Regions from separate parts of the Leuconostoc aquikimchii genome, predicted to be linked through region 3. Evidence: predicted binding sites of a transcription regulator. Region 3 holds the regulator's gene; each other region holds the start of a gene.
The links. Region 3 encodes Rex, which represses fermentation and respiration genes when NADH is low (regulators of the CRP and FNR family bind a similar motif). Its sites were predicted from a motif close to TTGTGAANTANTTCACAA; they were not measured.

Region 1 (11,150 bases), 1.2 Mb from region 3:
GAAGGCCCAAGAAATCGTGTTAGCTGCTTTAGCACCATTAGGTCAAGATTATCTTGAGGTTGTTAAAAGAGCATTTGATGAACGCTGGATTGATGTGATTGAAAATAAAGGTAAACGTTCGGGCGCATACTCGAGTGGTACTTATGATACAAATCCTTTTATTTTGTTAAACTGGCAAAATAATTTAAATAATGTTTATACGTTGGCCCATGAAATGGGACATTCTGTTCATTCTTATTTAACACGCCATAACCAAGACTATCATTATGGTGACTATCCAATTTTCTTAGCGGAAATTGCCTCGACAACTAATGAAAGTTTGCTAACAGATTATTTACTAAAAACAAATAATGATCCAAAATTCCAGGCATATGTTTTGAACCAATATCTTGATGGTTTTAAAGGAACCGTCTTTCGTCAAACGCAATTTGCGGAATTTGAAAATTGGATTCATGAGCAAAGTGCAGCAGGTGAAGCATTGACAGCTGACAAAATGAGCACATATTATAGTGAACTTAACCAAAAATATTATGGCCCTGATTTATTCCCAGATGAAGAAATTGCCTATGAGTGGACACGAATACCACATTTTTATTATAATTACTATGTTTATCAATATGCGACAGGTGAAGCAGCAGCGACAACATTGGCAGAACGTATTATTAAAAATGGTGGCGCAGAAGATTATAAAGTCTACTTAAAAGCTGGTTCATCGGACTATCCTTTGAATGTGATTTTAAAAGCCGGCGTGGATATGAGTCAAGCAGATTATTTAAAGCAGGCATTCAATGTCTTTGAAGTGCGATTAAATCAATTGGAATCATTGTTAGTTAAGTAGGTATTGCGTCATTGGCAATTATAAGATGTATACTTAAAAATAAACAACAGCTTTTTGCTTTATTAACTCAAAAAGTATTGATGAATAGGGTGAAGTAGTCATGAATAATAAACAAATAGAATTAACAATGCCACCAAAGTTAGCTGAAGTGGCGCTGGCAGCGCTTAACCAGACATATACGCCCTATTCACATTTCCCCGTAGGTGCAGCGTTATTAACAGATGATGATACGATATTTAAAGGTGTCAATATCGAAAATGTGTCATTCGGTTTAACAAATTGTGCAGAAAGAACGGCTATTTTTAGTGCGATTGCTGCTGGTTACAGACGATTTAAAGGGCTGGTTATTGCTGGGCGTACTGATGAACCGATTGCGCCTTGTGGTGCTTGTCGACAAGTGATGGTAGAATTTTTTGAACCTGATATGCCAATTTGGTTAATTAATGACAGTGGTAAAGAAATTAAAACCACTATTGCTGCGTTAATGCCTGGTGCATTTAACACATTAAATTAACAGGGATTACAGTGAGTCATTTAAAATAGTAAGGGAGACAGCATGAAAAAAGTATTAGTATTTGATGGTATTGCGCAAACGGCTATCACTTATTTGGAATCAAATGGTATAGAAGTGATTTCAAATCAACAACATGATGATAATGACTTCATTACCCACTCAGATGCGGACGGTATGATCTTGATGATGCATCCTATATCAGAAAAAATTATAGCTCAAATGCCAAAACTAAAAGTGATCGCTCGTTATGGTGTTGGCTATGATAATGTGAATTTAGATGATGCCAATGCACATGATATTGTCGTAACGAACACGCCAGGAGCAAACGCAACGGCAGTAGCCGAAACAGCTATTATGCATATGTTAATGGCGGGCCGTTTATTTTATCAGCAACGTCTGAGCATTACTGAAGACGTCAATGAAGTAAAAATAGGGCAAGAAATTACGAATAAAACGGTTGGTATAATAGGATTTGGTGCCATTGGTCAAAAAATTGATCAGCTGTTAACGGGATTTAACGTTAATGTATTGGCATATGCTCGGCATAATAAAGTGGTTAAAAATGGGCGTATGGCGTCACTTGAAGAGATTTATACGCAATCAGATTTTGTGGTAATGGCACTGCCTGCAACATCTGAAACAAATAATATGATCAATGCGACTGTCTTCAAAAAAATGAAATCTAATGCGGTGCTAGTCAATATTGGTAGAGGAACTGTTATTGACGAACAAGCGTTGGTTAACGCTCTGAAGTCTGGCGAAATTGCTGGGGCTGGTTTGGATGTTGTAGCTATTGAGCCAATTAGTGAAGAGAATGAATTATTATCCTTACCGAATGTTTTTGTAACCCCCCATGTTGCAGCAAAATCTCGTGAAGCTTTCGATACAGTCGGACTTACTGCGGCAGAAGAAATTGTGCGAGTATTGAACGATCAAAAACCATTTTTTAAAGTAAATTAAAAAACAGCCCCGTTTTATATTCGGGGCTGTTTTTTATTTTGGTATATGTAATTTAACAGGGAGCATACCGGATTCGGTTGGCACCTGATTATCAATTTCATGAAATAAGGTATCAATCAAACGTTGAGCGGCTTGTTGGATTGGTTGGATAATTGTAGGTAGGTCTGGGTGCAGTAATTGAACAATAGGTGACCCATCATAACCAACGACAATAACATCCTTTGGAATAAGGACATTTGCCTGTCGCAAGGCATTTTGCAGTTGAATAGCCATAATGTCATTATACGCAAAGATACCATCAATTTTTTCAGAAATCACATAATTAACAATCGTTTTAATGTCATCGTTTGTTGAAATAATGTTTGAACTGCTATTTTGAGTTATTAAATGGCTATGCGGACTAACAGCATCTGAAAAACCTTGATAACGTTTGGTAGTTGGTGAATTAGATGAATCATCATCAGATAGCATAAGTAGATTTTTGGCACCCTTTGAGACAAGGTACTCACCAAGTAGATAACCGCCACGGTAGTTGTCTTCAGATACAATGGGGATGTTTTCTGAGAGATAGCGATCATATGACACAATTGGTAAGAAAGTGTCATTATAAGTTTCAATATCAAGGTTATGCGAAGATGTGATAATACCTTCAACTTGGTTTGCTGCTAACATTTGAAGGTACTGTTGCTCTTTTTCGACATTATTGGCGCTAGTAGCAATAATAACTTTGTAGCCTTTTTCAAATAAAAGTTGTTCAATTTCATTCGTTAAAGCTGTAAAAAAGGGGTTTTGAATATTTGGAAAAATTAAGCCGATAAATTGGGATGATTTACCCTGTAGTGAACGGGCCATCGCATTTGGTTGATAACGCAGTTCGCGCATTGCGGCATGAACTTTATCAATTGTTTTTTTGCTTAGAGAACCATAATTATTAATGACACGTGATACCGTTGTAATAGAGACGCCAGCTAATTCAGCGACGTCGTTTAATTTTGCAACCATTATAGGCCTCCAAGGGCGAAGAGAACAATCTCTTGTTTTTTTGAGTTTACACAATATATTATACACTTTTTTTAAGGGTAATTTTATTGATTATTTTGCTATTTAACGCTTGACAATGAAAAATTAAAGGGTTAATATTGTCCTTGTAAGTGACTAAGATCACAAAAAAGGAGCAGTCATAATGGACGCATTAGTATTAACAGGCATTAAGTCGTTGGAATTACAAGATCTTGCAATTCCAGAAGTTCAAGCAAACGAGGTTCGTATCCATACAGCATTTGCTGGTATTTGTGGTACAGATCATGCATTGTATGCTGGCTTGCCAGGTTCCGCACCAGCCGTGCCTCCAATTGTTTTGGGACATGAAAATTCAGGTGTTGTTGCCGAGGTTGGTTCAGCTGTTACAAACGTGAAGGTAGGAGACCGTGTGACGGTAGATCCTAACATTTACTGTGGTCAGTGCAAGTTCTGTCGTACAGGTCGTCCAGAGTTATGTGAGAATTTGTCAGCTGTTGGCGTAACACGCGATGGCGGATTTGAAGAATATTTCACAGCACCTGCTTCAGTTGTTTACCCAATTCCTGACAATGTATCATTGAAGTCTGCAGCTGTTGTTGAACCTATCTCATGTGCTGTTCATGGTATCCAATTGCTTAAGGTAACACCTTACCAAAAGGCATTGGTTATTGGTGATGGCTTCATGGGTGAATTATTTGTTCAACTTTTGCAAGCATATGGTATTCACCAAGTTGATTTGGCTGGTATTGTTGACGAAAAGCTTGCAATGAACAAAGAAAAGTTCGGTGCTAAAAACATATATAATACAATGAAGGGTGACAAGATCCCTGATGGCGAATATGATGTTGTCATTGAAGCTGTTGGTATGCCACAAACACAAGAATCAGCTATTGAAGCCGCCGCACGTGGTGGTCAAGTGTTGATGTTTGGTGTTGGCGGTCCTGATGCTAAATTCGAAATGAATACTTATGAAATTTTCCAAAAGCAATTGACGATTCAAGGATCATTTATCAATCCAAATGCATTTGAAGATTCATTGGCTTTGTTATCATCTGGTAAGTTGGATGTTGAATCTCTTATGTCTCATGAATTAGATTACAACACTGTTGATGACTTCGTGAACGGTAAGCTTGGGGTTGTCTCAAAGGCCGTTGTGAAGGTTGGTGGAGAAGAGGCATAATAATATGACCGCTAAAAACGTAACAACTAAGGCGACCGGTAATCCAGGTCGTACGCTTACGATTGGCGCTTCCTTATCATATTTTGTTTTCTCTTTGATAATCAACGCGGCCGGTAATGTGCTTACAGTCGTTACCAGTCAAAAAATTCATCCAACTTTTTTAGGATCAGCTTATTGGACTGCTGCACAAGCAGGATTCAATAAAGCAGCTTTTGGCGGTAGTAGTGCTAGTTTAGGTTGGATATTCTTTGTTGTAGGTGTATTGATTGCTATTTTAAATATTTTTTTGCAAGGCTACTTTAATTGGAAAAAATTTGTGGGCAACGTTGCTTTTATGGTACCCTTCTCGTTACTAATTAGTTTCTTTGCTGATATGTTTTCAAAAGTATTACCAGATGCACAGGGTATTAGTATGACAATAGGTTATACTGTTTTGAACTTTGTCGGTGTGATTATGATTGCACTAGCAATATCAATTTATCAACGTGCTAATTTGATATTACATCCAGCTGATGATTTGATGCAAATTCTACGATTTAAATATTTCAAGGGTTCTGCAGCAAAAGCAATGTGGGCATCTTATATTCCACCCACAATTATTGGTATTATCGCGATTTTCATGCTACCTGACTTTTCAAATTACGGGTTGGGAACAATTTTCGCCTTTCTATTTCAAGGTGGTATAACAGGTTGGGGAGACAAGTTTGTCTTTCCTAATCTCAAACATCAAGGTATTTGATTAAAAGATAGAGACGGAAAATATTCAGCCACTATGAACGTAAATTATAGAAGGAGTGTCACATGTCATTTTCAGATTATTATTCAGGTGTACAACATATTGGTATCCCAACAAAAAGTTTAGCAGTTGCTGAGAGTTTTTGGACAAAACTAGGCTTTAAAAAAGCTGGTGATTTTCCGGTGGGCAACGTCATCTTTATGCAACGTGAAAATCTAGTGATCGAAACATGGCAACAAGATGAAGTTGCTGGTAAGCCTGGTGCTATTAACCATATTTCAATGGATACAACAGACGCAGATAAAGCATTTGTTGCAGCAAAAGCAGAAGGCTTTAAGTTGATTGATGCTGAAGTACAACATTTGGCTTTTTGGGAAAAAGGTATTAAATTCTTTAATATAGAAGGACCAGATGCTGTTATTGTTGAATTTTGTGAGATTGTTAAGTAAAAGATTGTTGATTAAACCTCTTTTGGATGGCACGCCTAGTTTATGGTGTGTGATCTAAGGAGGTTTTTTTCCACGTTGCAATAGCGTCATTCAACCGTAAAACAGGTGATTGACATAAAGTTTAAAAAAATGCTGTTGAGCGCTTGACATATCGTGTTCAAATCGATTAAACTAGATATGTAAGCGCTTTATATATTTTAAAAAATAAATATACATGTTAAGTCAAAATAAGGCGATATGATTTTCACATAACCATTTAATTAGCGATGTTTTAACTTTAAGTGACTGAGTAACGACGATAGTTAAAGGTAATGTGGATTTGGAAAACTGTAGAGGAAAAGGGAAAAATCATGGGATTATTAGGTGCAATTGAAGCAGGTGGCACAAAGTTTGTTGTTGCTGTTGCTGATGAGAATTATAACGTTGTTGAGAGAACTTCGTTTCCAACGCTAGACGGTGAAAAGACATTAGATCAAGTGATTGCATTTTTTGACAAATTTGAAGATATTGATGCCATTGGGATTGCAGCATTTGGACCAATTGATATTGTTGTCGGTTCACAAACTTATGGCTATGTTTTAGACACACCAAAACGTGGTTGGTCAGGTTATGACTTTCTTGGCCGTATGAAAGCCTGGCGTGATATTCCTTTCTTTTGGACGACAGATGTTAATGGTGCCGGTTGGGCTGAGTTTGAAACAGGTGCAGCTAAAGATGTCCAAAATATGGTCTATTTGACGGTCGGTACTGGTATTGGTGCTGGAATCGTTTCAAATGGACATCTCCTTAGTGGTTATGGTCACCCAGAAGCTGGACATATTTTCTTACAGAAGCATCCAGAAGATAATTATGCTGGTCACTGCCCATTCCATGGCGACAATTGTTTGGAAGGATTAGCTGCCGGACCAGCAATTGAAGAACGTTGGGGCGTAAGTGCCAAAGAAATTCCGGACGATGATATTGCTTGGAAAATCGAAGCTTATTATATTGCACAAGCAGCATTGGATTACACGATGATCCTACGTCCTGAGAAAATCATTTTGGGTGGTGGTGTGCCACATCGTGACATATTATTCCCATTAATTCGCGAAAGCTTTTCTGAACAAATGAGTGACTATCTTGAAGTGCCTGATCTAGAGGAGTATATTGTACCCGTAGCAAACGGTGATAACGCTGGTATTTTAGGTTGCTTCTACCTCGCTAAAACATTACTTTAATTTGCTTACTTTTTGTTAATGGCGGTATTCTATGTTATTATTAACTCATCAATAATTGCGAGGATAAAAACATGGCAAAATTAGCAGAACATACAGAAGACCTACTCTGTCAGAATTTCACTAGTACTTTCCAAATTCTTGGTCGCAAGTGGAATGGTTTAATTATCGAAGCATTGTTGATTGGTGGGCCTAAACGCTTTTTAGAAATTTCACGTACAATTCCGGTTTGTTCTGATCGTGTATTGGTAGAACGTTTAAAAGAATTGGAAGTGGATCACTTGATAAACAGAGTGACTTATGAGAATTCTAGTTTAATTGAGTACAAACTAACACCAGCTGGTGAAGCAATGCGACCAATGATGGCAGCTATACATGAATGGTCCGATAAATATAATAATGTGGCACAAGAAAAACATGAAGACATCAATGGTATTGCGTGATATACTAAAGACGTGCCATTTGTTGTGTTTTAACTTATTGGTAGTTAGCTGTGAATAAAAAATTTAAATTTTTGAATAACGTACACTGTGAATGGCCTAGTAGTTGTGTTCTTACCCAAAGCGAGTGATATATTTTCGGTGAAAGTATCATGGTAGAGAATGTGGTGAATTTCAGTCAGGAGTGTTTGGGTTAATCACCAACGTGTGGCTTCGTTACAGTCGTTAAAGCTGGTGAAGTCCAGAAATTTGGGTGGTACCACGGTAGTTAACGTCCCATGTTGTCTTTTAAGACAGCATGGGACTTTTTTATTACATGCATATCAGTTATTATTTACTTTTAAGCAAATAATAACTGATATACAGAATCGAAAGGACATATTTATGAGTTTAATTGAAGATCTAACGACACTCAAAACCGAAGCAGTTGAACGCATTAACGCCACAGGGGCAGATATTGAATCACTGCGTGTCAGTTTGTTAGGAAAAAAGGGGCAACTGACAGGCTTATTAAAAGGCATGAAAGATGTGATGCCGGCAGATCGTAAAGCAGTTGGTGAAATTGGTAACGATGTACGTCAAACAATTACTGACATGTTGGCGCAGAAAAAAGCAGCGATTGAAGCGGCTAAATTGAACGTGCAATTGGCGTCAGAGACAATAGATGTCACACTGCCTGGCAGTGCACATACTGTTGGTCAACCCCATGTGTTACAACAAATTATTGATGACATTGAGCAGCACTTTTTGGGATTGGGCTTTGAGATTATCGATGATACCGTTGATTCACCTGAAGTTGAAACAGATGAGTATAACTTTGAACGAGAAAATTTACCAAAGGATCATCCAGCGCGTGATATGCAAGATACATTTTATATTACGCCTGAAATATTACTTCGTACGCAAACTTCACCAGTACAGTCACGATCTTTAGAAAAACATGATTTTTCTAAAGGGCCTTTAAAGATGATTGCACCAGGGAAGGTCTATCGTCGTGATACGGATGATGCGACGCATTCACATCAATTCCATCAAGTTGAAGGCATGGTTGTTGGCGAAAATATTACGATGGCTGATTTAAAAGGCACATTATTATCAATCATGCAGGAATTGTTTGGTGAAAAACATCAAATTCGTATGCGCCCTTCTTACTTTCCGTTTACAGAGCCTTCTGTTGAAGTAGATGTGTCTTGGAATGAGGTGACACCAGATATGAAGCCAGAAGACATTGAGTGGATTGAAGTATTAGGAGCCGGCATGACGCATCCGAATGTGTTGCGGATGGACGGTATTGATCCAGAAAAATATTCAGCGTTTGCATTTGGCTTAGGACCTGATCGATTTGCGATGCTCAAATATGGTGTTGATGATATTCGGCAATTTTATTTAAATGATGTGCGCTTTTTGTCACAATTCAATCGAAAGGGTAATTAAGTATGAAAACGAGTTTAAAATGGTTAAATGAATATTTGAATAACAGCATTGATTTGAATGTCGATGCTGTTGCAGATTTAGCAGAACGTGTTGAACGGACAAGTGTCGAAATTTCTAACACGACGACCCTAGCTAGGCGCCAAGAGGGGCTTGTTGTTGCAAAAGTCGTGTCAGTTATACCTCATCCAGATTCAGATCATATGGTGATAACACAAGTAGATATTGGGGAACCGACATTAACTAAAGTCGTCACTGGAGCGCCGAATGTCGCTGAAGGACAACTTGTGGTGTTAGCAAAAGTTGGGGCACACATCATTAATCATGAAACTGGCGAATTAAACGTGCTAAAGCCGGTCAAATTGCGCGGTGAAGATTCTAATGGCATGTTGGTAGCTTTGCAGGAAATAGGTTTTGACAGTAAAATTGCACCAAAAGACTTTGAAACGGGAATATATGTGTTTAATAGCAGTGATTCTATTCATCCAGGTGATGATGCGTTGCAGGTTTTGGGCATGACAGAACCTGTTTTGGACACAGATTTGACCCCAAATCGTGCAGATATGTTGTCAATGATAGGAACAGCTTATGAGTTTGGTGCCATGATTAAACAATCAGTGACAGTGCCGGATTTTGATTTAGTAGAATATGAAACGCTTGCAAGTGATCAAGTGTCTGTTGTGGTTGATGATGACAGTTTGGCGCCTAAATATGCGGTGCGCGTTGTTAATCACGTCAAAGTGGGTGATTCGCCACTTTGGTTGCAAAAAAAGTTATGGAACGCTGGTATGCGTCCAATCAATAATATAGTTGATATCACTAATTATATGATGCTAATGTATGGACAACCTTTACACGCGTTTGATCTAGACAAACTAAATAGTCAACGATTGTATGTGCGCCGGGCTGAAAATGGTGAAGCGTTAATGACATTGGATGGTCAAAAACGCGATTTGCGTGCTGGTGAAGATATTGTTATTGCAACGGATGATGCGGCTTTGATGTTAGCTGGTGTTATGGGTGGACTAGATTCAGAAGTTGACGAAAATACGCAAAATATTGTGATAGAAGGCGCTATTTTTAATCCGAGTTTGGTACGTACCACAGCGCGCAGACATAATTTGCATTCCGAAGCATCGGCACGTTTTGAACGTGGTGTTAATTGGGATGCAACCTTTACCGCGTTAGATCATGCGGCCAGTTTAACAGATGATCTGGCTGGCGGGCAAGTTGCTCGCGGGCGTGTGACTGCTGTCGATACTAAGCGCGAAAACATTGTTTTGCCAGTAACTGCGGAGCGTGTGAATCAAATATTAGGCACTAAGTTAACATTAGAAGATATTGCCGGTTTTTTCAAACAGTTAGCATTTAACTATATAAACAATGGACACGACATTCAAGTAACGCTGCCAGCACGACGAGCAGATATGAGTATAGAAGCAGATTTGATTGAGGAAATAGCAAGGTTGTATGGCTACGATAATTTACCAGTGACATTGCCTTATGGACCCACAACACCTGGAAAATTAACTGAACAACAACGAAAAATAAGAGCAAGTCGTCGCATTATGGAAAGCTTAGGCTTAAATCAAGCCATTTCTTATGTGTTGACAACGCCTCAAAAGGCACAACAATTTGCCGAAGACCGCACAGAAAAAGTTGTTACTTTGGATTATCCTATGAGCTCTGATCGAACGACTGCGCGCCAAAATTTGTTAGCAGGTTTGCTAGAAGATGTTGTTTACAATGTGAATCATTTTGTTCATGATATTGCGCTTTATGAACAAGGACGTGTATTTATTGCTAATAGTGATAACGAGTTACCAACTGAAATTGAACATGTTGCTGGTGTCTTAACTGGGAATCAAGCGAACTCACAGTGGCAGCATTCGAAGACAGCACGTGCTGTTGATTTTTATGATATTAAGGGAATTGTAGCGGCCTATTTGGATCAAATTGGTGTCGAAAATGTCCGATATGTTGCAACAGACCGACATGTCAATATGCATCCTGGTCAAACAGCGGATATTTATGCTGAAGAGGTATATCTTGGTTTTGTTGGTCAAATCCATCCACTACTCACGAAATCACAAAAATTGGCAGCTGTTTTTGGTTTTGAGTTGAATTTATTTGCCGTGATGTCTGCGGCAAAAAGTGATGTGCAGTATCATAAGATTTCGCGGTTCCCTCAAATGAATCGTGATGTGGCTTTGTTGTCAGATGAAAGCATTGAACACGCTAATATTGAATCAGTTATTCGTCGCACTGCTAGTAACAAATTAGTTGATGTCACGTTGTTTGATGTGTACACTGGCGAAAATTTGCCCCATGGTAAACGATCATTGGCATATAGTTTGACTTATCAAGA
Region 2 (11,150 bases), 1.5 Mb from region 3:
AGATATTAACGATCTTACCAATAAACTCTGTTTGCTTTGCAGATTGAACATTCTCACTAGTTATCATGCCACCTTGTTTCAAGCCGGCAAAGGTTTTAAAGCCTTTAAATTCAGATTCATTGGACGCAAGACGAATAACTTGGGGCTTCGAGTTAGAAGATGAACTTAAGTTATTCGTCACGTCTTGTTGCGTTAGCCCAATACCGAAATAAACATCTTGTGACTTGATAGCTGATTTTAAGCCATCATTACTATCAAACTTTATGACTGTATACTTATAGCTATTACCATCTAACTTTGTTGCATCATCAGATTCTAATACATGCTCCCATACTTTAGTCGTGTCATCAGACAACGTACCAACAGATAAGTAAACCGTACGATCTCCAGACATCTGCACTGATGAATTGGTGTTCACTACGCGATAAATTATAAATCCAGCAACAACTATAACAACAACAATCATTAAGCTTATCGTACTAATCAACATTCTTTTCACGATTTTCCTCCTGCAATGTTGAAACATCAATCACCACGTCCACACGTGAATATACCTTAGGGTCGTGTGTGGCAATAATGACATACGTGTCTTCACTGACTAAGTTTAATAAAATATCAATAATTTCTTCGCCTGTTTTCCCATCTAAGGCACCTGTGGGTTCATCAGCTAGAATTATTTTTTTCTCTTTTAATATCATTCGAGCAATCGCCACGCGTTGTGCTTGACCACCAGATAATTGATAGATCTTTAGTTTTAAATAAGACGTATCTAGCCCAACTTGTTCTAAAGCTTGCTTGATAATCTGGTTATCCTTATTAACTATTTTAAGATTTTGCCAAACGGTTTGATTATCAATTAATGCATAATTTTGAAAAACATAACCTAGATATTTCTTAAAGAAAGTCTTTTCTTTAATTTTCCATATATCTTCGTCATTAATAGTAATTTCCCCATTATTCGGACGTTCTAATCGACCAATTGCATTTAACAATGTCGTTTTACCAGAACCTGACCGTCCAATTAATGCATACGATTTGTTAGGCTCAAAACGTAAATTAATATTTTCATATATGACTTTGTCTTTAAATTTTTTACTAAGTGATTGAATATTAATCATGAGTCACTCCCTTTAAGAATTGTCGTATAACGAGACCTAATTCTACTATCAAATATAATCGTTGTTAACAACATGATCATACTTAGTACGCCAGTTGTCATGCCGGCTAACACTAATTGATTATCTAATGTAGCAACTATTAAAGTTGCAATCACAATAGCCGCCAATAATGGCAGTAAGTATGGCGAATAAATTTGAATAGCCGCTTGACCAAGAAGCTTCTTCTTAACTATTGTCATTAATTCAAATTTATAAATAGCATTAATATAAGATATTACGCTAATTACTACTGAACAAAACATAAAAAACCGTAGCACATTTGCAATTAATAGTTGATTGTTGAGAGATTTGATATTCAACAACACACTTTGATAAGGTTCAACAGTATTACTAGTTAAATTATTCGCTTGGCGATTAATAATCTTAATTGCCTCCGGACTCAACAATCCACCTGTATTCAAAATATCGTTGGCTAGTGTATTTGCATTGTGCGCTAATAATATCGAATCATTTAAACGTACAACGACTTGGCTTTCCAAACTGCCATAACTATTGGGTTGATCCGCCTCTTTCCCTGAGAATCGAGTAGCATCTTCATTATATAAAAAATTCACTTGCTTATTATTAACGACCTGAACCTCAATATCGCTCTTTGACAAATGATAAAATTGTAACTGTTCCATATAAACTGTATTAACAAGCGACTGTCGATCTTCTTGATACATTTTTGGTATATAGATGGTTACAGCTTTAGTTGTATCGTATGAATATTTTTGCGATGAGTAACGAGATTGTTGGTACATCGCACCATTGTTAAAGTACCATAACTTTTTATTCAGATTCGGATTAGTCACGCCACCCTTAACTAATTGTTCAGAAAATCCGCTTCCTCCCTTAGATGCAATATATTTTGGCACATATGCTGCAGATTGTAAGATATAAAGATAATTATTGTCACCTAGTGATTTGACTAAATCAACATCTTTTTGACTTGGATCTGCACTGACCATTCGCCCATCTTCAGAGGTACTCACTATATCGAAAGGTTGTGTCTTTTGCCAACCCTTCAGCTGATTCCAAGGATCTAGATTATCAATTTGTTTTTTTAATTGACTACTATGACGTTGCGATTGTTCACTAAGCATGCCGACAGTAACTATCAATACACTAATCAACAAAATCCAAATGATAAAAATACTTTTTCCTTGAATTTTGTTTTTAATAATGTTCAGCGGTTTTTCAAAACGAATCATGACGTTAACCACAAATAACGACAACATCATCAGCATAAAGAGAATGGCAATGTCAGTTAAGACTAAGGCAATTAGTAATTGTGTGCTAAAAGTTCTAAATCCCTGCCCAGCAGTTACCGCATAACCAATTGCTATGGCACTACCAATCAATACAATTAGTAACGTGGGATAAACAATATCTTTAATTTCTACAACATTGTTACCAATTGAATACCTTATCATCCTTGTCTTCATGGACTTAACATCGAAAATAAATATGCCAGTCAATGCTAACAATAATATGATTATTGTTACAATTAGTCTGAGCTGCCCATCAAACTGTAATAAACCACCAATAAAACTTGGATAAGATTGGTTTGCCTTGACCGCAATACCCACGGATTGCAATTCATTTAGTGAGTGCTGACTCAAATTTCCTGACTTATAGAACATGCCACTAGCACTTACTTTTGATAGTACGTCGCCTTTGATATAGTGGGCCAAATTGTAATAATCAACTTGTCCTTTAGTATTCACATAAGATTTATATAATCTTATCTTGTCTTTTTTAGTAATGGATTTTAATATTTGATACGTTTTATCATTGGATATTTTATCTGCAACTAAAGTTATGCCGCCATCCACTGGTAATGGCACTGGCATTGCAGTATCTTGAATTGCTATAAGGCCGATTGATATCAACAATGAAAATATAGCACTAAGAAATATAAGCTTTGTTTTCAAAATTTTGTCCTGTTCTTTTCTATAATTATGTACGGTAGGCTTCCCTACCCTAATTTAAGCATAAATTAGTATCGATAGAAATTCCAACTTGTATCAATGCGAACATCATTCCAAGCTTTTGTTGCTGAGGAGTTCGCCCAACCGAAATTACGGCGTTGATGATCTTTGGTATAACCATAAATATTTCTAACAGCCGATTCGGAACCATAGTTACCTGTCTCAACATAATAATTGGACCAAGCATAATTATTCTCTCTATTACGACCTGTGTCCCATGTATCAATAATAGGGCTAGGTGCAGGATGACTAACACTTGCGCTTGCTACCCCTGTAGCCGCTAGCGTTGTTCCTACAGCAGCTAATACTAGTAGTTTTTTTGTTACTGACATAATTTATTTCTCCTTTAAGTTTATATACATATAATATCAATAATACTATTCACATTAAACAGATGAATTGGTTAGTCGTCTATCAGTATTTGTTATTGACAACTAATTTTCCCTATGATAAAATATTATTAATTTTTTATAGGGGAAATACGTGATGAAAATTGGAGAAAAACTCAAATTATTAAGGCACTTAGAACATTTAACACAACAGGATCTAGCAAAAGAATTATTTGTTTCTTATCAACTTATATCAAAATGGGAGCGCAATATCACGACTCCGAGTGTTGAGACATTGTTTCATATTATTAATAAGTATCATTTAGAAATTGATTTTTTCATGGATAATTCTACTGAAAATGAGCAGCAAACTGACATAAAATATATTTTCGAAGCATTTACTAAATGTATGATTGATGCCACAGATACTCATCCAACCATTAAACAGATTTCAGCAATATCCAATATACCATTGTCAAAAATCGCTAAATATTTTACTAACATTGAAGAAATTGCCTACGCCTTCATTGTTGATGTTGACTCTGACATTAAAAAAGAACTTGAAACGCATGTTTTTAAAGGAAAAGATCCGTTAACAATATTTATTGAAGACATGATGCCACTGCTCTATCAAAAACGGGTCACACTTCATTTACTTTATACACGTTCTTATATTAAAGGTATTTGGCTAAATTTCATCAACAATAAATACAAAAAATTATTGATTAATCATCCTAGTATCAATGAAACATCTCATTTAGAGTTAGAATATTTGATTAGTGTTTTAACATCAATTATTTCTGTTTGGTTAGGGCAAACACATCCTGAGCCCTTAGACACTGTCCAGAAAAGAATAACTACCTTAATTCACACTAATATTGATAGCTGGTCTGTAATTATCTAACTTGTGATGTGACCTCAGAATACTAATTAAAAATTACATTTTTAAGCTTTCATGTACAACAAAAAATCAATGGTGAGTTACCGATATCGGTAACTCACCATTGATTATGTTAATTAATGTTTTTTTGTCTAATTTTTTGGTTTTACATCAAATTTTGATGTTTTTCATCGTTTATTACAGTTGATCTCTCAACAATTGTTTGATTTCTTCTAGACTAGGTTGGCGAGGGTTTCCAGGTGTGCACTGATCGTTGTAGACAAGGTCTGTCAACTGATCAATGTTCATTTCTAGATCCGCTTTCTTAACGCCATTACCGGTCAAAGTTTGGTCAACTTCAACTGACTTAGCCAACGTTTTCACAGCCGCAATCAAAGCATCAACCATTTCAGCATCAGTATTACCCTTTAAGCCAAGGTAACGCGCAATATCAGCATAATCTTTTTGCGCTGTATATGTCTCATAACGTGGATAAGGCGTACGCTTAACGTTGCCTGTCACCGCATTAAATTTGATAACATGAGGCATTGCAATGGCAATAGCCAAGCCGTGAGGCAAACCGAACTCACCACCAGTTTTGTGGGCTAATGAATGGTTAATTCCCAAGAACGCATTGGCAAATGACATACCAGCTAAGGTTGAGGCATAATGCATCTTTGTGCGGGCGTTCTGACCTTCTTTTGTCGGATTCTTTGGATCGTATTGATATGACGTTGTCAAGTTATCAAAAATTAACTTGATTGCTTGCAAAGCCCAAGGGCGTGTGAATTCTGATGCCATCACTGACACATATGACTCAAACGCATGTGACAAAGCATCCAAACCTGAGAATGCTACTGTACGCTTTGGCACGGTCATAACAAACTCTGGATCAACAATTGCTACTTCGGGTGTTAATTCATAATCAGCCAATGGGTACTTAACATGCGTTTGGTCATCAGTAATTACCGCGAATGGTGTTACTTCTGAACCAGTACCAGACGTTGTGGGAATAGCAACCATTTGTGTCAAACGGGCATGATAGAACTTCACGATACGCTTACGAATATCCATGAACTTTTGTTGTAATTCCATGAACAAATCTTTGATACCATCTTCGTCTTCTAAAATACCCTCATTACGCGTTGAATATTCATACAAGAAACGACCGATCTTTCCAGCATCAAGTGCTGAACCACCACCCAGTAAGATGACAGTATCAGGCTTGAACGCAGCCATTTGGCGGGCAATATCAACCGCTTGTGACAAAGTTGGATCAGGTTTAACTGAACCATAGATATTTGTTTCAACCTGTTCTTGACGTAACTCAAGTTGACTCAACACTTTGCCGACAAAGCCGAATTGGACCATACCAGGATCAGCGACAATGAATGCACGCTTAATTGCTGGTAATTCTTGCAAGTAAGTGATTGCGTTTGCTTCATAATAAACTTCTTTAGGCAAACGGACCCATTGTGGTCGGTTACGACGGCGCGCCACTGTTTTAATGTTAAGCAAGTCATATGTTGATAAGTTGTGAGACAATGAATTCTTCCCCCATGATCCGGTACCAAGCGTCAATGAAGGCCGCATAGCATCTGTATAAATGTCGCCAACACCACCAATTGAGTCAGGTTGGTTAACTAAGATACGTGATGCACCAATGGCATCCGCATATTCTTTAATGAATGGATCATCTTGTGAACCAATTTGGATAGCAGCATTATGTCCGGCACCTTGATAGTCCAACAATGATTGTACTGTCTTGATGGCTTCTTCACGTTTTTCAACTTTATAAATTGAAAGTAAGGGTGATAACTTTTCTGATGATAATGCCTCACCAATATTTTTTTGATCTAATTCAAACAACAAAACATCTTTGTCTTCAGGAATTTTAACACCTGCTTGTTCCGCAATCCAACGGCCTGACCTACCAGCAACTGGTCCAGCAATCCCAAATCCTTCAGCATTTGGTTTGAAGACATAATCAGCAATCTTTTTATAGTCCTTTTTAGGTACCAAATAAGCGCCTTGATCTTGCAACTTTTGTAGCACTTCATCATAAATTGGTGCTTGGATAACTGCCGAATTTTCAGTGGCACAAATCATACCATTGTCAAATCGTTTTGACAAAAGCAAGTCCGATACGGCACGGTCAGTATCAACTGTGGCATCTAGATAGATTGCACCGTTTCCAGCACCAACACCCATTGATGGGTTACCTGACTTTAAGGCTGCATTCACCATTGCAGGGCCACCGGTAGCTAAGATAGAGGCAATACCGTGATTTTGAATCAACGCACTCGTCCCATAAAGTGATGGCTTTTCAATCCATTGGATAAAGTCCTTTGGTGCACCGGCTTTAACAGCGGCATCATAAACAATTTGTGCAGCAAGCGCTGATGACTTTTGGGCTTGTGGATGGAATGCAAAGATGATTGTGTTACGCGTCTTAGCTGTTAACATTGACTTGAAAATCGTTGTCGATGTTGGGTTAGTTGTTGGTACGATACCAGCCAAAACACCTAACGGCGCAGCCAACTCAACTTTCCCTTGAATCTTATCTTCACTAATCACACCAACCGTCTTATCAAACTTAATGGCGTTATAAACTGATTCAGAGGCAAAACGATTTTTTGTATCTTTATCTTCGATCACACCACGACCAGTTTCATTGTACGCTGCATGGGCTAATACTAATGAATTTTCTGACCCTGCTAATGCCATCGCTGCCACGATTTTATCAACTTGTACTTGTGTATAGGTTGAAAACTCTGCTAACGCTTTTTTTGATTTTTCAACTAACGCTGCTGTCATTGCTTCAGCTTGTATTTGTAGTTCTGCTTTTTCTTCAGGTGTCAAAACCTTTTTTTTCGGCTTCTTTATAATTGTATCTGCCATAATTAATGTGCTCCTTTTTGTTTGCTCATTTATTAACAATATAAGTATATAACACCCTTTTATAAAAAGCAAGTGTTTTTATAAAAGTTTTTAAAACGTTGTCTTAAAAGGTTTTGTAAGCGTTTTCTATAAAATTTATTGTTTGTGTATTATTTTACAATAAATCTATAAAAACAGATATCACTCGCTATCTTTATAATACACCTTTACAAAAAAAGAAGTTTATTTCGTGGTCAATTAATCACTGACATTATTCTCAGTGAAGCAATGGCTTACAGAATTTTGAATGACCACACATTAAAATAACGTCAAAAAATCACCCAATAAGTGAGATAAAGTCTCACTTATTGGGTGATTTTTTGACGTTATAATAACTGATAGTGCTGAAATTACTTTGCTATTTTTTTAATTGACAGTCAGAGATTAATCAAAAATCATAAATTTAGAGATGAAATAATTAACAACAACCGCAATTATCTGTATTAAAATAACTGCAATCACAGCATTGAGTGAGACACTATCATGAATCCAGCCATGTAACCACGACCAAGATAATCCAAAGGGAAATGTTTGGAAGTTAATTTTATTCAACCGTAGTAAACGAATAAACACATCACTATAGCGTTCAATCATGATATAGGTTAACAAAAAATCAATCCCCGCCACAAACAATCTACCAGCTATAAATCTCAATAACTGCGCTAAAACATGCCGACTTTGATTAGCTGCAAACACAAAAAATTTATTGACCACAAATGCAAACAAAACCGTCACAATTTGTGCAATTAATACAGGCAACATAGCCTGATGTAATAGTGCCATTGTCACAAACCGCACCACAAAATACACCAACGTTGTGATAACGCCCCAAAATAAATATTTTATCTTTTCAGATTTTAAATAACGTTCTACCATATTCCCCTCACATGCTTTGTCAATTACAAAATCGGAATAAACATGACTGTTCATTCCGATTATTATGTTATCTCAAATAACTTCCTTATATTACAACACAAATATTGCATGTTAGTCAAGTGATCAACGGAAGACCATACCGCCATCCACAATGATTGTTTGTCCTGTCACATAATTTGAATCATCACTAGACAAGAAACTAACGACACTGGCAATCTCTTCAGGTTCACTCAAGCGGCCTAGTGCAATCCCGTCTGAGAATTGTGCCATGCCCCATTCATCATCTTTACCGGCATTTTGACCTACTTTATGGGCAATATCCCACATCATAGGTGTTTTTACAATTCCTGGTGCAAAGGCATTAACTGTGATACCAAATTGGGCTAATTCTTTTGCTGTTGTTTGTGTGATACCGCGAATAGCAAACTTTGTTGAACCGTAAACAGTTAAATTAGGGTTTCCTTCAACACCAGCTTGTGATGTCGCGTTAATGATTTTACCGCCATGCCCCAATTCTTTAAATGCTTCTGTAGCAGCCTGCGTGCCCCAAACAACACCATTAACATTAATGCCCCAGGTCCAATTCATATCGTCTTCCGTAACATCCATGATTGGTGTCGTGGGCGCCACACCCGCATTGTTAACAATCACATTCAAATCGCCAAAGGCTTTTTTTGTAGCTTTGACTGCTTCAAAAACCTCATCACGTTTAGCAACATCCGCACGAACCGCAATGGCCTCGCCACCGTTGGCGTTAATATCATTTGCTACGCGTTGCACTTTTTCTAAATGTCGGCCCACTAAGGCTACCCGAAAACCATCTTTCACTAGACGATGGGCAATTGCCTCACCAATGCCCTGACCGGCGCCTGTTACTAATGCTACTTTACTCATGATTAAATTCCTTTCTGAGTCATATGACTTTACAATTAATAATATACGCCTAGTTTGTGAATAAGTAAACTAATTAATTGAATCACTTTTACAAAAAAATGGTTATCACACGCTGGTATTGTTATAATGAAAATATTATGGTTCTTGGGAGAATTGCATGTACTACATCGACGGTCAATTTTATCAGCTTGGTTTAAAACAAAAAATAAGTTTTTTCGTTATTTCGCTCATTGTTAATTCATTTGGTAATGGGTTGAGTGTGGCATCTATGATGGGCTCGGCTCCTTGGACCGCTAGTGCTGCCAATTTATCCAACGCAATCAGCTTCCCCATTAGTATTTTTTTAGCGCTAATCGCGATTTCAGTTGCTTTTCTTAATATGTTTCTCGCCATGAAATTCAACTGGCTACGCTTAATTGGCAACATTATTTTTGGTTTATCATTTAGCTTTTTAGTCAGCTTTTTTGCTAATTATTTTATTAGTATTGGTATCCACTCACTGGCTTGGTGGCTACGTATACCCATCGACTTCTTTGCTATCTGGAATATTGGTGTCGCGATTTCCATTTATCAACGTGTTAACTGGATTTTACATCCCCTAGATGATCTCACAAATATTCTCCGTTTTGACTATTTTCATGGCAATGCCTCTAAAGCACAAATGAGCAATTTTGCTGCCGCAATTGCCTTATCTGTCATCGCGTTTATTTTTAGTCATCAACTTGTCGCATTAGGCATTGGTACGATCTTATCCTTTTTCTTCCAAGGACGAAACATTGCCTGGTCAGATAAACACATTTTCAAACATCTTGTTCATGGTGACGTGAGAGGTAACTAAAAAAGTGCTGGCAAACCAATGTATTTTGGTTTGCCAGCACTTTTTAATCACTTTTAACTGTACTTATTATTTGGTTTTGATTGACTAAATGACAGCCAAAGATTAAATCCTAAACTGATAATCACTTGTATAACGGTGAGTACCACTTCGTTTACCCCTAATAGCCTCACTGATAGGATTGCTACAACAGTTACAATAGTCGGCGTCACCTGCCACCATCCTGAATAGCCCATATCATGTAACCGCCGAGCATATAACGCTAAGTTAGGGATAATAATAATAATTGATAGTACCAAAGAAGCCACGACAACTAAAATTATTGTCCCTAACAATGGCGTTGTATCAGTTGCAGTCGCCCCTCGTTTGCCAAAAAAGACGCCTAGACCAGCAACACAAACGATCAACAATGCAACAATCCAATAGATAATACTCCAGAACCAAGCCATCCAATTAAACGCACTTCGTGAGCTTGTTCCAATAAATCTAGTATATTGTTTAAAAAAATCTGTGAGTGCGCCCCATGCTGTCATAAAAAGATCCCCTATATCATTTTTTCAAGTTTAACATTATCCCATTTTAATGGCAACAAAAAACAGCCGAAGCTGTTTGATCAATTATTTATTAAAAATTTGTTTTGTTGCTTGTTTGACCGCTGCGTTATTCAAAAAGGCATAGGTTACAATCACTTGTATTGGATACATCATGATTGACTTAATCAAGCGTGGTATGAGTAACGTTACAAATGTGTCCCACGTATGCACCTGAGAATACATGATGAATAGCCACAATGTATTCATGCTAGCGTTAACAACGAACGTTACCAAGCCAACTGCAATCAGGACTCTTACCCAACTGACATGTGCTTGATTGTAATAAAACAAGGCATAAATCAGCCCAGCAGTAATTGCTGATAACGTAAATCCTAGGAAGAATGCACCACTTGGATTGATAATTGTTGCACCAACCACATCTAAAATAGTTGCAATTAACATAGTCCATAATGGACCATACCATTTAGCAATCAGTGACATGGCCACAAACACAAAACTAATTTTGAGAACGTTTGTGCCAACAGTTAATTTACCTAGGGCGATATCAAGTCCTATAAGTAAAGCCAGTACCACAAATTGACGTACATCCAATTTAGGTAGTGACCAAGTGCCTTTAACAGGCGTTGTGTTTTGAACTGCCATAGTTCTGAACCTCCGAGTGGAGCGCTCACCGCAAAACATATATTGGTGA
Region 3 (11,150 bases):
GGAAGAAGAATTTTTCCGTTCAGGTGGTGCTGGTGGTCAAAATGTCAACAAAGTTTCAACGGCTGTACGTTTAGTGCACAAGCCAACTGGCATCATGGTTAAAATGCAAGAAGAGCGTACGCAAATAAAAAACCGTGATAAAGCGCGTAAGTTACTTGCCAGCCGTGTATATGATTTTTATGCACAACAAAATGAAGCTGAGTATGCTCAAAAACGCAAGTCTGCTGTTGGTACTGGCGATCGGTCTGAACGTATTCGTACGTATAATTATCCGCAAAATCGTGTCACAGATCATCGTATTGGTCTGACACTTAACAAACTGGACCGTATCATGAACGGTGAACTGGGTGACATTGTGGCTGCCTTGGTCATTGCTGATCAGACAGCCAAATTGGCCGAACTCAATCAAGCCTAAAAATGACTGAAAAAAAATTTGAAACGCCAAAACAATTTAAGCAGGTTGGTAATGACGAACCGGCACGTAAAATCACGCCAGATAAGTTGACTGCACCTAACTGGTATGATTGGGACGATATTAAGAAACCGACAAAACCAAGCGATGTTAAAATTTCGTTACTTGAGGGTCGTAAGTGGGCAATTGCAGAATTAACAAGTGTTGGTATGCCAAAAGAAGATGCACAGGATAATGTGGATTTTTTATTGAGTGGTGCCTTAAATATTAACTATGCTTATCTGCGTGCCAATATTACACGGACGATGCCAACTGATTTAGCAACTGTTTGGCCACAATGGCTGGCCAAGTTGATGAACAATGAGCCCGTGCAGTATATTTTAGGGCATGCGCCTTTTTATGGTCGTGAATTTATGGTTGATCCAAGGGTTTTGATACCACGTCCCGAAACGGAACAACTCGTTGAATGGATTTTAAAAGATTTGAATCGTACAACTGGTAAACCGGTGTCTATCTTAGATATTGGTACGGGATCGGGTGCTATTATTGAAACGTTAATGTTAGAAAATCCCCGTGTACGCGGATTTGCAGCAGATATTTCATCAGGCGCTTTAGCGGTTGCGGAAATGAACGCGCAACGTTTTGGTTTGAATTATCTGCATGTGGTCAAGAGTGATGTCTATAGTGCTGTAGCAGGACTTGAATTTGATATAATTGTTAGTAACCCACCCTACATTGCAACAACTGATGAAGATGAGGTGGGTGGCAACGTACTTGAATATGAGCCACATACAGCATTATTTGCTGATCATGATGGTTTAGCAATCTATGAAAAAATAGCAGCAGATTTGGCGCTTTACTTATCCGATAACGGGCGTGCGTATTTTGAAATTGGTTACAAGCAAGGACAACAAGTTGTGGCGATGATGCAGCATGCCTTACCACAAGCAGAAGTAACCCTAAAAAAAGATTTCTCCGGCCTGGATAGAATGGTACGGGTAGTGAAAGGATAGTCGCGTAAGCTTATTATCAATTGGCAACGCATACTTTTATAATGAAGACTGAACTATTAACAAGTAAAGATATACAACATGCTGGTGGTTTACTTAAAGCAGGTGAAGTCGTGGCTTTTCCCACGGAAACTGTTTATGGTCTAGGCGCTGATGCAACGAATGAGTTGGCTGTAAAAAAAGTTTTTACAGCTAAAGGGCGCCCAGCAGATAATCCATTAATTATGACAGTAGCTGATGTACAGCAATTAGATGCCTTTGTTGTGATTTCAGAAGCGGCGCAACACTTAATGGCAGTTTTTTGGCCAGGCTCTTTGACGATTATTTTACCCACTAAGCCAGGAAAAGTATCTATGATTGTCACTGGTGGCTTACAAACTGTCGCATTTCGATTGCCAGATAATGATGTGGCACGCGCAGTGATTCGGGCGGCTGGTGTACCAATTGTTGGGCCGAGTGCTAATACTTCTGGCAAACCGTCACCAACAACTGCGCAACACGTGTGGCATGATATGAATGGCAAAATTGCTGCAATTATCGATGATGGACCAACGCAAATTGGTGTAGAATCAACTGTTGTTGATATGTCTTCTAAAGTGCCAACTATTTTACGTCCTGGTGCCGTCACGCAGCAACAATTACAAGATACACTTGGTGTCACAGTGATTGATGCGACGAGTACGAAATCAGTGGCGAGTGATGTGATACCAAAAGCACCAGGGATGAAATATCGGCACTACGCACCAGATAAAAAAGTCATCATGTTTGATCGATTAGATGCTTTGGATCTCAAGCGCATTTTACAATCAAACGATGTTGTCATGGCACAAGATACAACAATTGCTGTGATGCAGTTGTCTTTAGAACAATCATGGTCGCTTGGTGAAACACTGGAAAACGCAACGGAACAATTATTTGCTGGTTTACGTTTTTATGATGATGAAGAACAAATTACGACAATTTATGTTGAAAAAATGTCGCCAATCGGTATTGGTAAGGCATTTAATAATCGACTGGCAAAATCTGCAGGTAACCAAGAATTTAGTATATGACAACAGGTTGTGAAGCGTGACGGGTGACGTTTACAGAAAACAATTCGTAATCAGTATGTAAACGTTTACATAAGAAACGCCGTCAGATAGGCATTCTAGACGTTTTTGCCTGATATATCAAGGATTTACGCGATAATTCACTTGATATTTTGTAAGCGCTTTGATAAACTAATAACAGAGGCTGTTTAACAGCTAAAAAGGAGAAATTAATTATGACACAATCAAAAGACTTTCATATCGTAGCAGAAACAGGTATCCATGCACGCCCAGCAACTTTGTTGGTACAAGCAGCATCGAAATTCACTTCAGATGTGACATTGTCATATCAAGGTAAAGATGTTAACTTGAAGTCAATCATGGGTGTGATGTCATTGGGTGTTGGTCAAGGTGCCGATGTGACAATCAAAACAGACGGTGACGATGAAGAAGCTGCTATGACAGCTATCGTTGAAGCAATGGAAACAGAAGGACTTGCAGAATAACAATGTCTAATAACTTCAAAGGAATCGCGGCAAGTAATGGGATAGCAATCGCTAAAGCCTATTTGTTAGTTGATCCAGATTTGTCTTTTACTAAGACGACAATTACAGATGTGACAGCTGAACAAGCTCGTGTCGACGATGCTTTGAAGGCTGCTAGTGTGGATGTTGAAATCATTAAATCCCGCGCTGAAAAGAATTTGGGAGCAGATGAGGCCCAAGTTTTTGAGGCACACTTAATGATTTTGTCAGATCCAGAAATGTCTGGCGCATTCAAACAGAAAATAGCTGATGATAAGGTAAATGCGGAACAAGCAGTTAAAGAAGTGACAGACATGTATATTGGCATGTTTGAAGCAATGACTGATAATGCTTATATGCAAGAACGTGCAGCAGATATTCGTGATGTGACTAAACGTATTTTGTCGCATCTTTTAAATGTGTCATTACCTAATCCTGCTTTAATTGACGAAGAGGTTGTCTTAGTATCGAAAGATTTAACACCTTCTGATACCTCTCAACTTGATCGTCAATTTGTTAAGGGTATCTTAACTGACTTGGGTGGTCGCACAGCACATGCTTCAATTATGGCACGTACACTAGAAATTCCTGCAGTGGTAGGATCTGAAGTGGCTACGCAAAAAATAACCGATGGTATCACTGTGATTGTTGATGGCCTGACTGGTGATGTGATTGTTGATCCAGATGCCGATACATTGGTATCTTACCAACAAAAAGCAGCCGATTATTTGGCACAACGTGCTGAATGGGCTTTGTTAAAAGACCAACAATCAGTTAGTGCTGACGGCAAAAACTTTGTGTTGGGGGCTAATATTGGCTCGCCTAAGGATATGGCAGCTGTACTAGAAAACGGTTCCGAAGGTGTTGGCTTATACCGAACTGAATTCTTATATATGGAATCAGATCACTTGCCAACCGAAGATGAGCAATTTGAAGCCTATAAAACAGTTGTCGAAAAGATGGCTGGTAAGCCGGTAACTGTTCGTACCATGGACATTGGTGGCGATAAGAATTTGAGCTACTGGAAATTACCAAAAGAAGAGAATCCATTCTTAGGTTATCGTGCCATTCGTATTTCTTTGGATCAAACAGAAATTTTCCGAACACAGTTACGTGCGTTGCTACGTGCGTCTGCTTATGGTGATTTGTGGATTATGTTCCCTATGATTGCCACGTTAGGTGAGTTCCGTGCGGCCAAAAAAGTGTACTTGGAAGAACGCGCCAAACTTGAAAAAGCTGGTGTGTCAATGGGTGATGTCAAGCTGGGAATTATGATTGAAATTCCAGCCGCGGCCGTTTTGGCAGATAAATTTGCTAAAGAAGTTGACTTCTTCTCAATTGGTACGAATGATTTGATTGGTTATACCATGGCTGCCGATCGTGGTAACGATAAAGTTGCTTATTTGTATCAACCTTATAACCCCTCAATTCTACGTTTAATTAATACTGTGATTACAGCAGCTCACAATGAAGGTAAATTTGTTGCGATGTGTGGTGAAATGGCTGGTGATCCGATTGCCGTGCCTGTTTTGATGGGTATGGGATTGGATGAATTCTCAATGAGTGCACCATCTGTTTTGCAGACACGTTCGTTGATGAAAAAGTTGGATACAGCTGACATGAAGTTGTTAGCTGCGAAGGCCTTAGACGCGGAAACTAATGAAGATGTGATTGCCTTAGTTGAAGCAGCAACGAAATAAAGTATTGTAATTTTCAAACTAAATTAAAAAAACTGCAAACATGACTTGAGTTTTGAAGTCGTGTTTGCAGTTTTTTTGTGTTTTTTGTAACCATTTACTAATTCGTTCGTTATATCTATGAAAGGAGGGGATATGAAGATTAATAACTATGAAAAAGAGCTGATCAATATTGCAAATGAGATCATTGGTTTTTTGATTAATAATGGTGCTAAAAAGGGTGATGCGGAAGATATTCTGCAAGATGTTTTTGTAAAATTACTTCAAGCAGATATTTTATTGGCACCTGATAAATTAAGACCGTGGTTGTATCGTGTTGCGTTATCGCGTTTTTACGATATCTACCGCCGACAAAGACGTTATCGTGATATTTTACTAGAACAATATGCACAATATTCTGAAGTTGAGCCAGTTTTGACAGATTATAGTGGTTTACAACGCGCATTGGAAAAGTTAAATGATTACCAAAGCGCGTTGATTGTATTATATTATGATGATCGAAAACACATCAACGATATCGCTATGATATATGATGTCAGTACATCAAAAATTAAAGTAGATTTGTATCGAACGAGACAGCAATTAAAAGACATAATGATGGGGTACGAAAATGAGTGATAATGTTAATTTTGAAAAGATTATTAGAACAGAGAAACGCAAGAAATGGTTAAAAATAATAGCGGTTACGAGTGCAGTAACAGCAATAGTTGGTGGTAGTTTGTTCTATGCTGTATATAAGCAATTAGGCAGACAAATGGTCAAACAAGCTGCAAAACAACAACGGCAATTTAATATTGATGATCTTATCTCTTCACCAAATATTATATCGACATCACAATATTTTTCAATGACAAAAACAACACAGAGCACATTGAAAAGTGACCGCGAAAAAAATATTGATGGTTATCGGGTTGCTTATCCAGAAAAAAATGTGACATTTAACACGCATGGTATTGAAAGTGCTTCTGCACAAGAACCAAATATGTATAATAAAAATCCAAAAACTAAAGAAATAATTGCTAGAAACCGGCAATCACAACAAAAGGAACCAATATTTTTCAATGTGAAGTATGAACGCGCATATCAATCTGCAAAAGATAAAAAAGCGTTGTTAGAGCCCAGTATACCAACACATGAGGCCGAGACATTAAGTCAATTATCAAATACTTTGGGTGAGGTGGCGATCACTTTTGATAAGCGCTATTCCTATGATGACATTCGCCAAATGATACCCGAAAATGTCATGATCAATTATTATTGGTTAGGTATTCATAGTGATAAATTGGACACAATGAGTGCTGCAGGTTCTTATGTCGGTTTAAATGCTAGCGATGATGGTACCGGAAAACTGACTGAAGGAAAAGCAGGTGGAAACGAGTTTTTGGGTTATCAAGGACTAAAAAGCGCGTTAAAACAAGAGTTCGGACAGCGAACCGTGAATAATGTTGATATTGCAAAAGATGGTCAAAAACAAGTTTCCAAGAATCTCAAAACGGCAAAATTTGCTGGTGTAATTGTGACTGGACGGACACAGAATCTAGCGAGATTAGATAGTCAAAAATATACGTATGCGACAAATGCGGGTGTCACAACGCCAATTATGCCATATCAAGCACCAATCAAATAACTTCTATCACAACCACCGTTTGGTGGTTGTTTTTGTGTTAAAATATAGGTTATGAAGATTCTAGCATTTGACACAAGTAACCAACCACTGACAGTGAGTTTGGCGGAAGATAATCAGGTAAAACGTGTTTTTTCAACCAATGAGGCGCGTAACCATTCGATTCAACTTTTACCTGCAATTCAGGAAACGATTGCAGCTCAAAATTGGACACTGACAGATATTGATCGTATTGTAGTGGCTCAAGGCCCTGGTTCATTCACTGGCTTGCGAATTGGTGTGACTGTGGCTAAAGTATTAGCTAATACTTTAAAAATAGACCTCGTTGGTGTCTCTAGCCTGGCTATTTTAGCGCAACAGGTAACGGCACCAGGGCTGATTGTGCCGTTGTTTAATGCACGTAATGATAATGTCTTTGCGGGTGTTTATCACAATGGTAACAATGTTTTGGCAGATGCACACCAGCCAATTGCTAACTTGTTTAACTGGTTGCAGGCACACGATGAACCAATTATTTTTTTAGGTGATACTGATGTTTTTTCTGCGCATATTACTGAAACATTTGGTACACGTGCTCATATGTTAACGCCAAGCGAGAGTTTACCTGATGGGCAAGGTATTGTATCATTAGGCCTACAGGCCAATCCAGTCAACGATATTGCTGATTTTAATCCGCAATATTTGCGTAAAACACAAGCAGAGTTGAACTGGCTTGCAGCACACCCAGGTGAGGACAACCCTGAAAATTATGTTTTTGAAGTTTAATCACAATAATAAGTTACCGAACATGCTACCTAAATTCGAACAAAAATCTGTTGATTCAAAAGGCTATTCATTTATACTACGACGAGCCAATGTTGAAGATATTGATATTCTTGTACATATTGAAGAGGCTGTGTACGCTGGCTCTGCACCTTGGTTATTGCGTGATTTTTTGAGTGAATTGTCACGACCAAATGTACGCTTGTATTTAGTTGTGGAACGCAATAAGCAAGTGATTGGTTTTGCAGGTGTTGCGTATCAGCGTGAACAACGTGATATGCATGTCACTAATATTGCGATTGTGCCAGTTTGGCAAAATAAAGGGTTGGGTACCATGATAATTCAAGAGCTTATTGTTTTTTCACAACAGCTAGGTGCTGATACCATGAGTTTAGAAGCACGTGATTCAAATCGTAGTGCCATCATGTTGTACACACGACTAGGTTTTCAACAAAGTGGCATCAAAAAAGGCTATTATTTAAGTGATCACGAAGATGCAATTTCAATGGTAAATAAACTTGATAATAAAACGCGCAACAATTGAAGATAGCAATCTAATATTTAACTTGGCAAATGCCGCTTTTTCACCATCGCCTTGGCCTAAATCAGTGTTTGAACATGAGCTGAAAAGTCCGCGAAGTCACTATTTCATGCTTGATGAGGGGTTTGTCGGTATGACACAGATACTTGATGAAGTTGAAATTAATAGTGTCGCAGTGCATCCGAATAGTCAACATCAGGGTATTGCTCAAAAATTATTGACAACTGTTTTTTCGTTGCCAGATGTGACACGCTTCTTGTTAGAAGTTGACGAAACAAATATAGCAGCTATTCGGCTATATGAAAAAATGGGATTTAGTGCCTACTATCGCCGTGAAAAATACTATAAAAATGGCCATACTGCTATTATGATGGAAAGGAAAGTACGTCTAATGAATGAATCCGCTGGGCGCATAAACATGTCATGACTAAAATTATATCGTTTGAATCAAGTGCAGATGAAACAAGTGTGGCAATTGTTGAAGATGGCCGCATAATATTAAGCAACGCGGTTGCGACACAAATTAATTCACACCAACGATTTGGTGGCATTGTGCCCGAAGTTGCCAGTCGTCACCACATTGAGTGGATAACACGTGTGTTAGATGATGCGTTAGAAATAGCCAATGTTAAACCAACAGATCTCGATGCTGTGGCTGTTACTTATGGTCCTGGCCTAGTGGGATCCTTACTGGTTGGCTTGATGGGCGCTAAGACTTTTGCTTTAGCACATAACTTACCAATTATACCGGTCAATCATTTAGCAGGGCATATTGCTGCGGCTAATTTTAATGCACCAATAATATATCCAGCGCTTGCGTTAATGGTTTCTGGGGGACATACAGAATTAGTTTTGATGCGTGAAGAAAATAATTTTTCGGTGCTTGGTGAAACGCGTGATGATGCTGCCGGAGAAAGCTTTGATAAGGTTGGTCGTTTACTTAAATTACCTTATCCAGCGGGTAAAACAATTGATGAAATGGCACATCTTGGGCAAGCAACGATTAAATTTCCAACGGCTATGGCGCATGAAGATAATTATGATTTTAGTTTTTCTGGCTTGAAAAGTGCTGTGATTAATTATGTACACCATGCAGAACAAAAAGGTGAGCTGATTAATCATAATGATTTAGCCACTAGTTTCCAAAATGCGGTCGTTGATGCGTTATTAGGTCGCACACGCCGTGCATTACAAAATTACCCAGTGAAAAGTTTTGTCTTGGCAGGCGGTGTGGCAGCTAATTCACAATTACGTCAAACGTTAGCAGAACTGTTAGAGCAGTTTCCAAATACACAGTTTATACCGGTACCGCGACAATATACAGGTGACAATGCTGCGATGATAGGCGCTGCTGGTTATTGGAATTATAAAAATAAAAAATTCGCTGAATTAAACCTTAATACGGACCCAGGACTAGATTTTGAGTTATTTAAATCATAACAAGTTTGTGAATATCTCACTATCTTTTGATAATAGGCCTGTTTTTGTGGTATAATAGTTATGCAAAAGTTCACAAAGTGAATAAAGGCATGTAACTTAATAAATGTCTGGATTTGTTGGCTATACTGATGAACTCGGCACATGATAAACTGGAGAAACTTATGACACAACAACCTAAAATTCCACGCGCAACAGCAAAACGATTACCTATTTATTATCGCTATTTAACATTTTTACATGATGCTGGCACGAACCGTATTTCATCAGCTGAACTAAGTGATGCCATTAAGTTTGATGCAGCGACAATCCGTCGAGACTTTTCTTATTTTGGTGCATTAGGTAAGCGAGGTTATGGATATGACGTTAAAGCACTACTTGATTTCTTTGCAAATGTGCTTGATCAAGATAGCTTAATTAATGTTGCTTTAATTGGCGCCGGTAATTTGGGGCAAGCATTGATGAACTTTAATTTCCATCAATCATCGAATATGCGTATTTCTGCTGCATTTGATGTTGACGAATCGCGTGCTGGTACGATATTGGCCGGTGTGCCAATATATGCCATGACTGATTTAAAAGAGCAAATGACGGCGCAACGCATTAATATTGCGATTTTGACTGTACCGCAAGAAGTGGCACAAGATATCACAGATCAACTTGTTGACGCTGGTGTTAAGGGTATTTTGAATTTTACCCCACTACGTGTGACTGTGCCAACTGATGTACGTGTACAAAACGTTGATTTAACAAACGAATTACAGACATTGGTTTATTTTATTGATAACTACGGTTCAATTACGACAGGATTATAAAACGTATGGCCATTTTAAATTTAAACGATACAGAAAAAGTCAGTGCGTATCAAAATTTTGTACGTGAAGATCCACGTGGTCAAGTCACGCAAGATCCTTTGTGGGGAGAATTAAAAGCCAATTGGGGACATGTCTACGTGTACCATGAAACAAGTGGCCAAATTGATGCTGTGCTGACCGTACTAACGGTTGAAGCAATTCCGGGTAAAATATTAGGCTATGCGGGGCGTGGCCCGATTGGCGACATATCAGACATCATGCTAATTAAAGCAATGATTAGAGAAGCACTTGAGGTTTTGCCGGACAATGTGTTTTTAATTCGTCTCGATCCAGAGGTAGCTTATAGTGATGAGTTAAATGATGCCTATCAGGCAGCAGGATTTGTGACACGCAACCGAGACATTGAAAATATGCATGGGAACATACAGCCTCGCAAAAATGTTGTTTTGTACTATGATGGTCGCGGAGAAGGCGCAACACCAATTACAAATGAAACTGAATTAATGACGCATTTTAAACGAGATTATCGCAATCAAATTCGTCGTGCTACAAAAGATGGTGTGACGGTTACAAGCGGTGATACGCAAGCTGATATCCAGTCATTTTTTGAGACCTATGTCATGATGGCTGCAGCACAAGGTATTACACACCGACCTATAGACTACTTTCTACGGATGCAAAAGTTATGGCAAGGGACTGGTTTGTTCAAAGTCTTTCTAGGACATTTTGAAGGTCAAGTCATTGCTAGTGGTATTGGTTTTAGTTACGGGGATGAGATTTGGTATATGTACGCTGGATCTAATCGACAGTACGCAAAACACTACGGACCTTACGCTGTACAGTGGGAAATGTTGAAATGGGGCTTATCATTAGGTAAAGTTGAATATGACTTTGGTGGTGTTGGTGATTTTGTGCCTACAGATGGCCTTTATAAATTTAAACATGGTTTTGCTTACCATGATCCACACGCTGAATATATTGGCGAATTGGATTGGGTAGTTGATGAAGCAGGCTATCAAGACTATCTCAAGCAATTTAATTAAGTCAATCGTCAGATGATGGCTTTTTTTTTATGTCCTATGATATAATTAATAGATCACAATTGGAGTAAGTATGTTAAATTTAAAAAATATTTATATTAAGTATCAATCAGTTTTTTTATATGCCATATTTGGTATATTGACGACAGTTGTTAATATTATTGTTTTCTTTGTACTTTACAATATGCTACACACTGGGCATAATATAGCCTATGTGGTGGCTTGGTTTTGGGCAGTATTATTTGCTTATCTCACCAATC

Region 1: AB3K24_RS02470 (zinc-dependent alcohol dehydrogenase family protein) is a predicted target of Rex. The motif match lies at 3,462-3,479, and genes of this name have one in related genera.
Region 2: AB3K24_RS01050 ((S)-acetoin forming diacetyl reductase) is a predicted target of Rex. The motif match lies at 9,125-9,142, and genes of this name have one in related genera.

What each region holds. Positions count from the first base shown of each region.
Region 1 is NZ_JBFPER010000001.1:476,396-487,545, forward strand. Features, by position in the region: gene pepF (oligoendopeptidase F) at 1-838, shown strand, start outside; gene AB3K24_RS02455 (cytidine deaminase) at 939-1,352, shown strand; gene AB3K24_RS02460 (phosphoglycerate dehydrogenase) at 1,395-2,312, shown strand; gene AB3K24_RS02465 (LacI family DNA-binding transcriptional regulator) at 2,346-3,314, opposite strand; gene AB3K24_RS02470 (zinc-dependent alcohol dehydrogenase family protein) at 3,496-4,512, shown strand; gene AB3K24_RS02475 (fructose permease) at 4,517-5,251, shown strand; gene AB3K24_RS02480 (VOC family protein) at 5,314-5,697, shown strand; gene AB3K24_RS02485 (ROK family protein) at 6,048-6,914, shown strand; gene AB3K24_RS02490 (winged helix-turn-helix transcriptional regulator) at 6,986-7,354, shown strand; gene AB3K24_RS02495 (phenylalanine--tRNA ligase subunit alpha) at 7,736-8,785, shown strand; gene pheT (phenylalanine--tRNA ligase subunit beta) at 8,788-11,150, shown strand, end outside.
Region 2 is NZ_JBFPER010000001.1:191,947-203,096, reverse strand. Features, by position in the region: gene AB3K24_RS01085 (hypothetical protein) at 1-499, opposite strand, end outside; gene AB3K24_RS01080 (ATP-binding cassette domain-containing protein) at 480-1,118, opposite strand; gene AB3K24_RS01075 (hypothetical protein) at 1,115-3,094, opposite strand; gene AB3K24_RS01070 (hypothetical protein) at 3,160-3,483, opposite strand; gene AB3K24_RS01065 (helix-turn-helix domain-containing protein) at 3,638-4,384, shown strand; gene adhE (bifunctional acetaldehyde-CoA/alcohol dehydrogenase) at 4,559-7,261, opposite strand; gene AB3K24_RS01055 (GtrA family protein) at 7,685-8,176, opposite strand; gene AB3K24_RS01050 ((S)-acetoin forming diacetyl reductase) at 8,300-9,070, opposite strand; gene AB3K24_RS01045 (hypothetical protein) at 9,228-9,908, shown strand; gene AB3K24_RS01040 (DUF805 domain-containing protein) at 9,962-10,438, opposite strand; gene AB3K24_RS01035 (folate family ECF transporter S component) at 10,523-11,101, opposite strand; THF riboswitch at 11,143-11,150, opposite strand, start outside.
Region 3 is NZ_JBFPER010000001.1:1,668,345-1,679,494, reverse strand. Features, by position in the region: gene prfA (peptide chain release factor 1) at 1-415, shown strand, start outside; gene prmC (peptide chain release factor N(5)-glutamine methyltransferase) at 418-1,425, shown strand; gene AB3K24_RS08215 (L-threonylcarbamoyladenylate synthase) at 1,467-2,474, shown strand; gene AB3K24_RS08210 (phosphocarrier protein HPr) at 2,687-2,956, shown strand; gene ptsP (phosphoenolpyruvate--protein phosphotransferase) at 2,959-4,674, shown strand; gene AB3K24_RS08200 (RNA polymerase sigma factor) at 4,807-5,289, shown strand; gene AB3K24_RS08195 (anti sigma factor C-terminal domain-containing protein) at 5,282-6,298, shown strand; gene tsaB (tRNA (adenosine(37)-N6)-threonylcarbamoyltransferase complex dimerization subunit type 1 TsaB) at 6,350-7,060, shown strand; gene rimI (ribosomal protein S18-alanine N-acetyltransferase) at 7,044-7,601, shown strand; gene rimI (ribosomal protein S18-alanine N-acetyltransferase) at 7,576-8,025, shown strand; gene tsaD (tRNA (adenosine(37)-N6)-threonylcarbamoyltransferase complex transferase subunit TsaD) at 8,022-9,038, shown strand; gene AB3K24_RS08170 (redox-sensing transcriptional repressor Rex) at 9,200-9,850, shown strand; gene AB3K24_RS08165 (lipid II:glycine glycyltransferase FemX) at 9,856-10,893, shown strand; gene AB3K24_RS08160 (GtrA family protein) at 10,964-11,150, shown strand, end outside.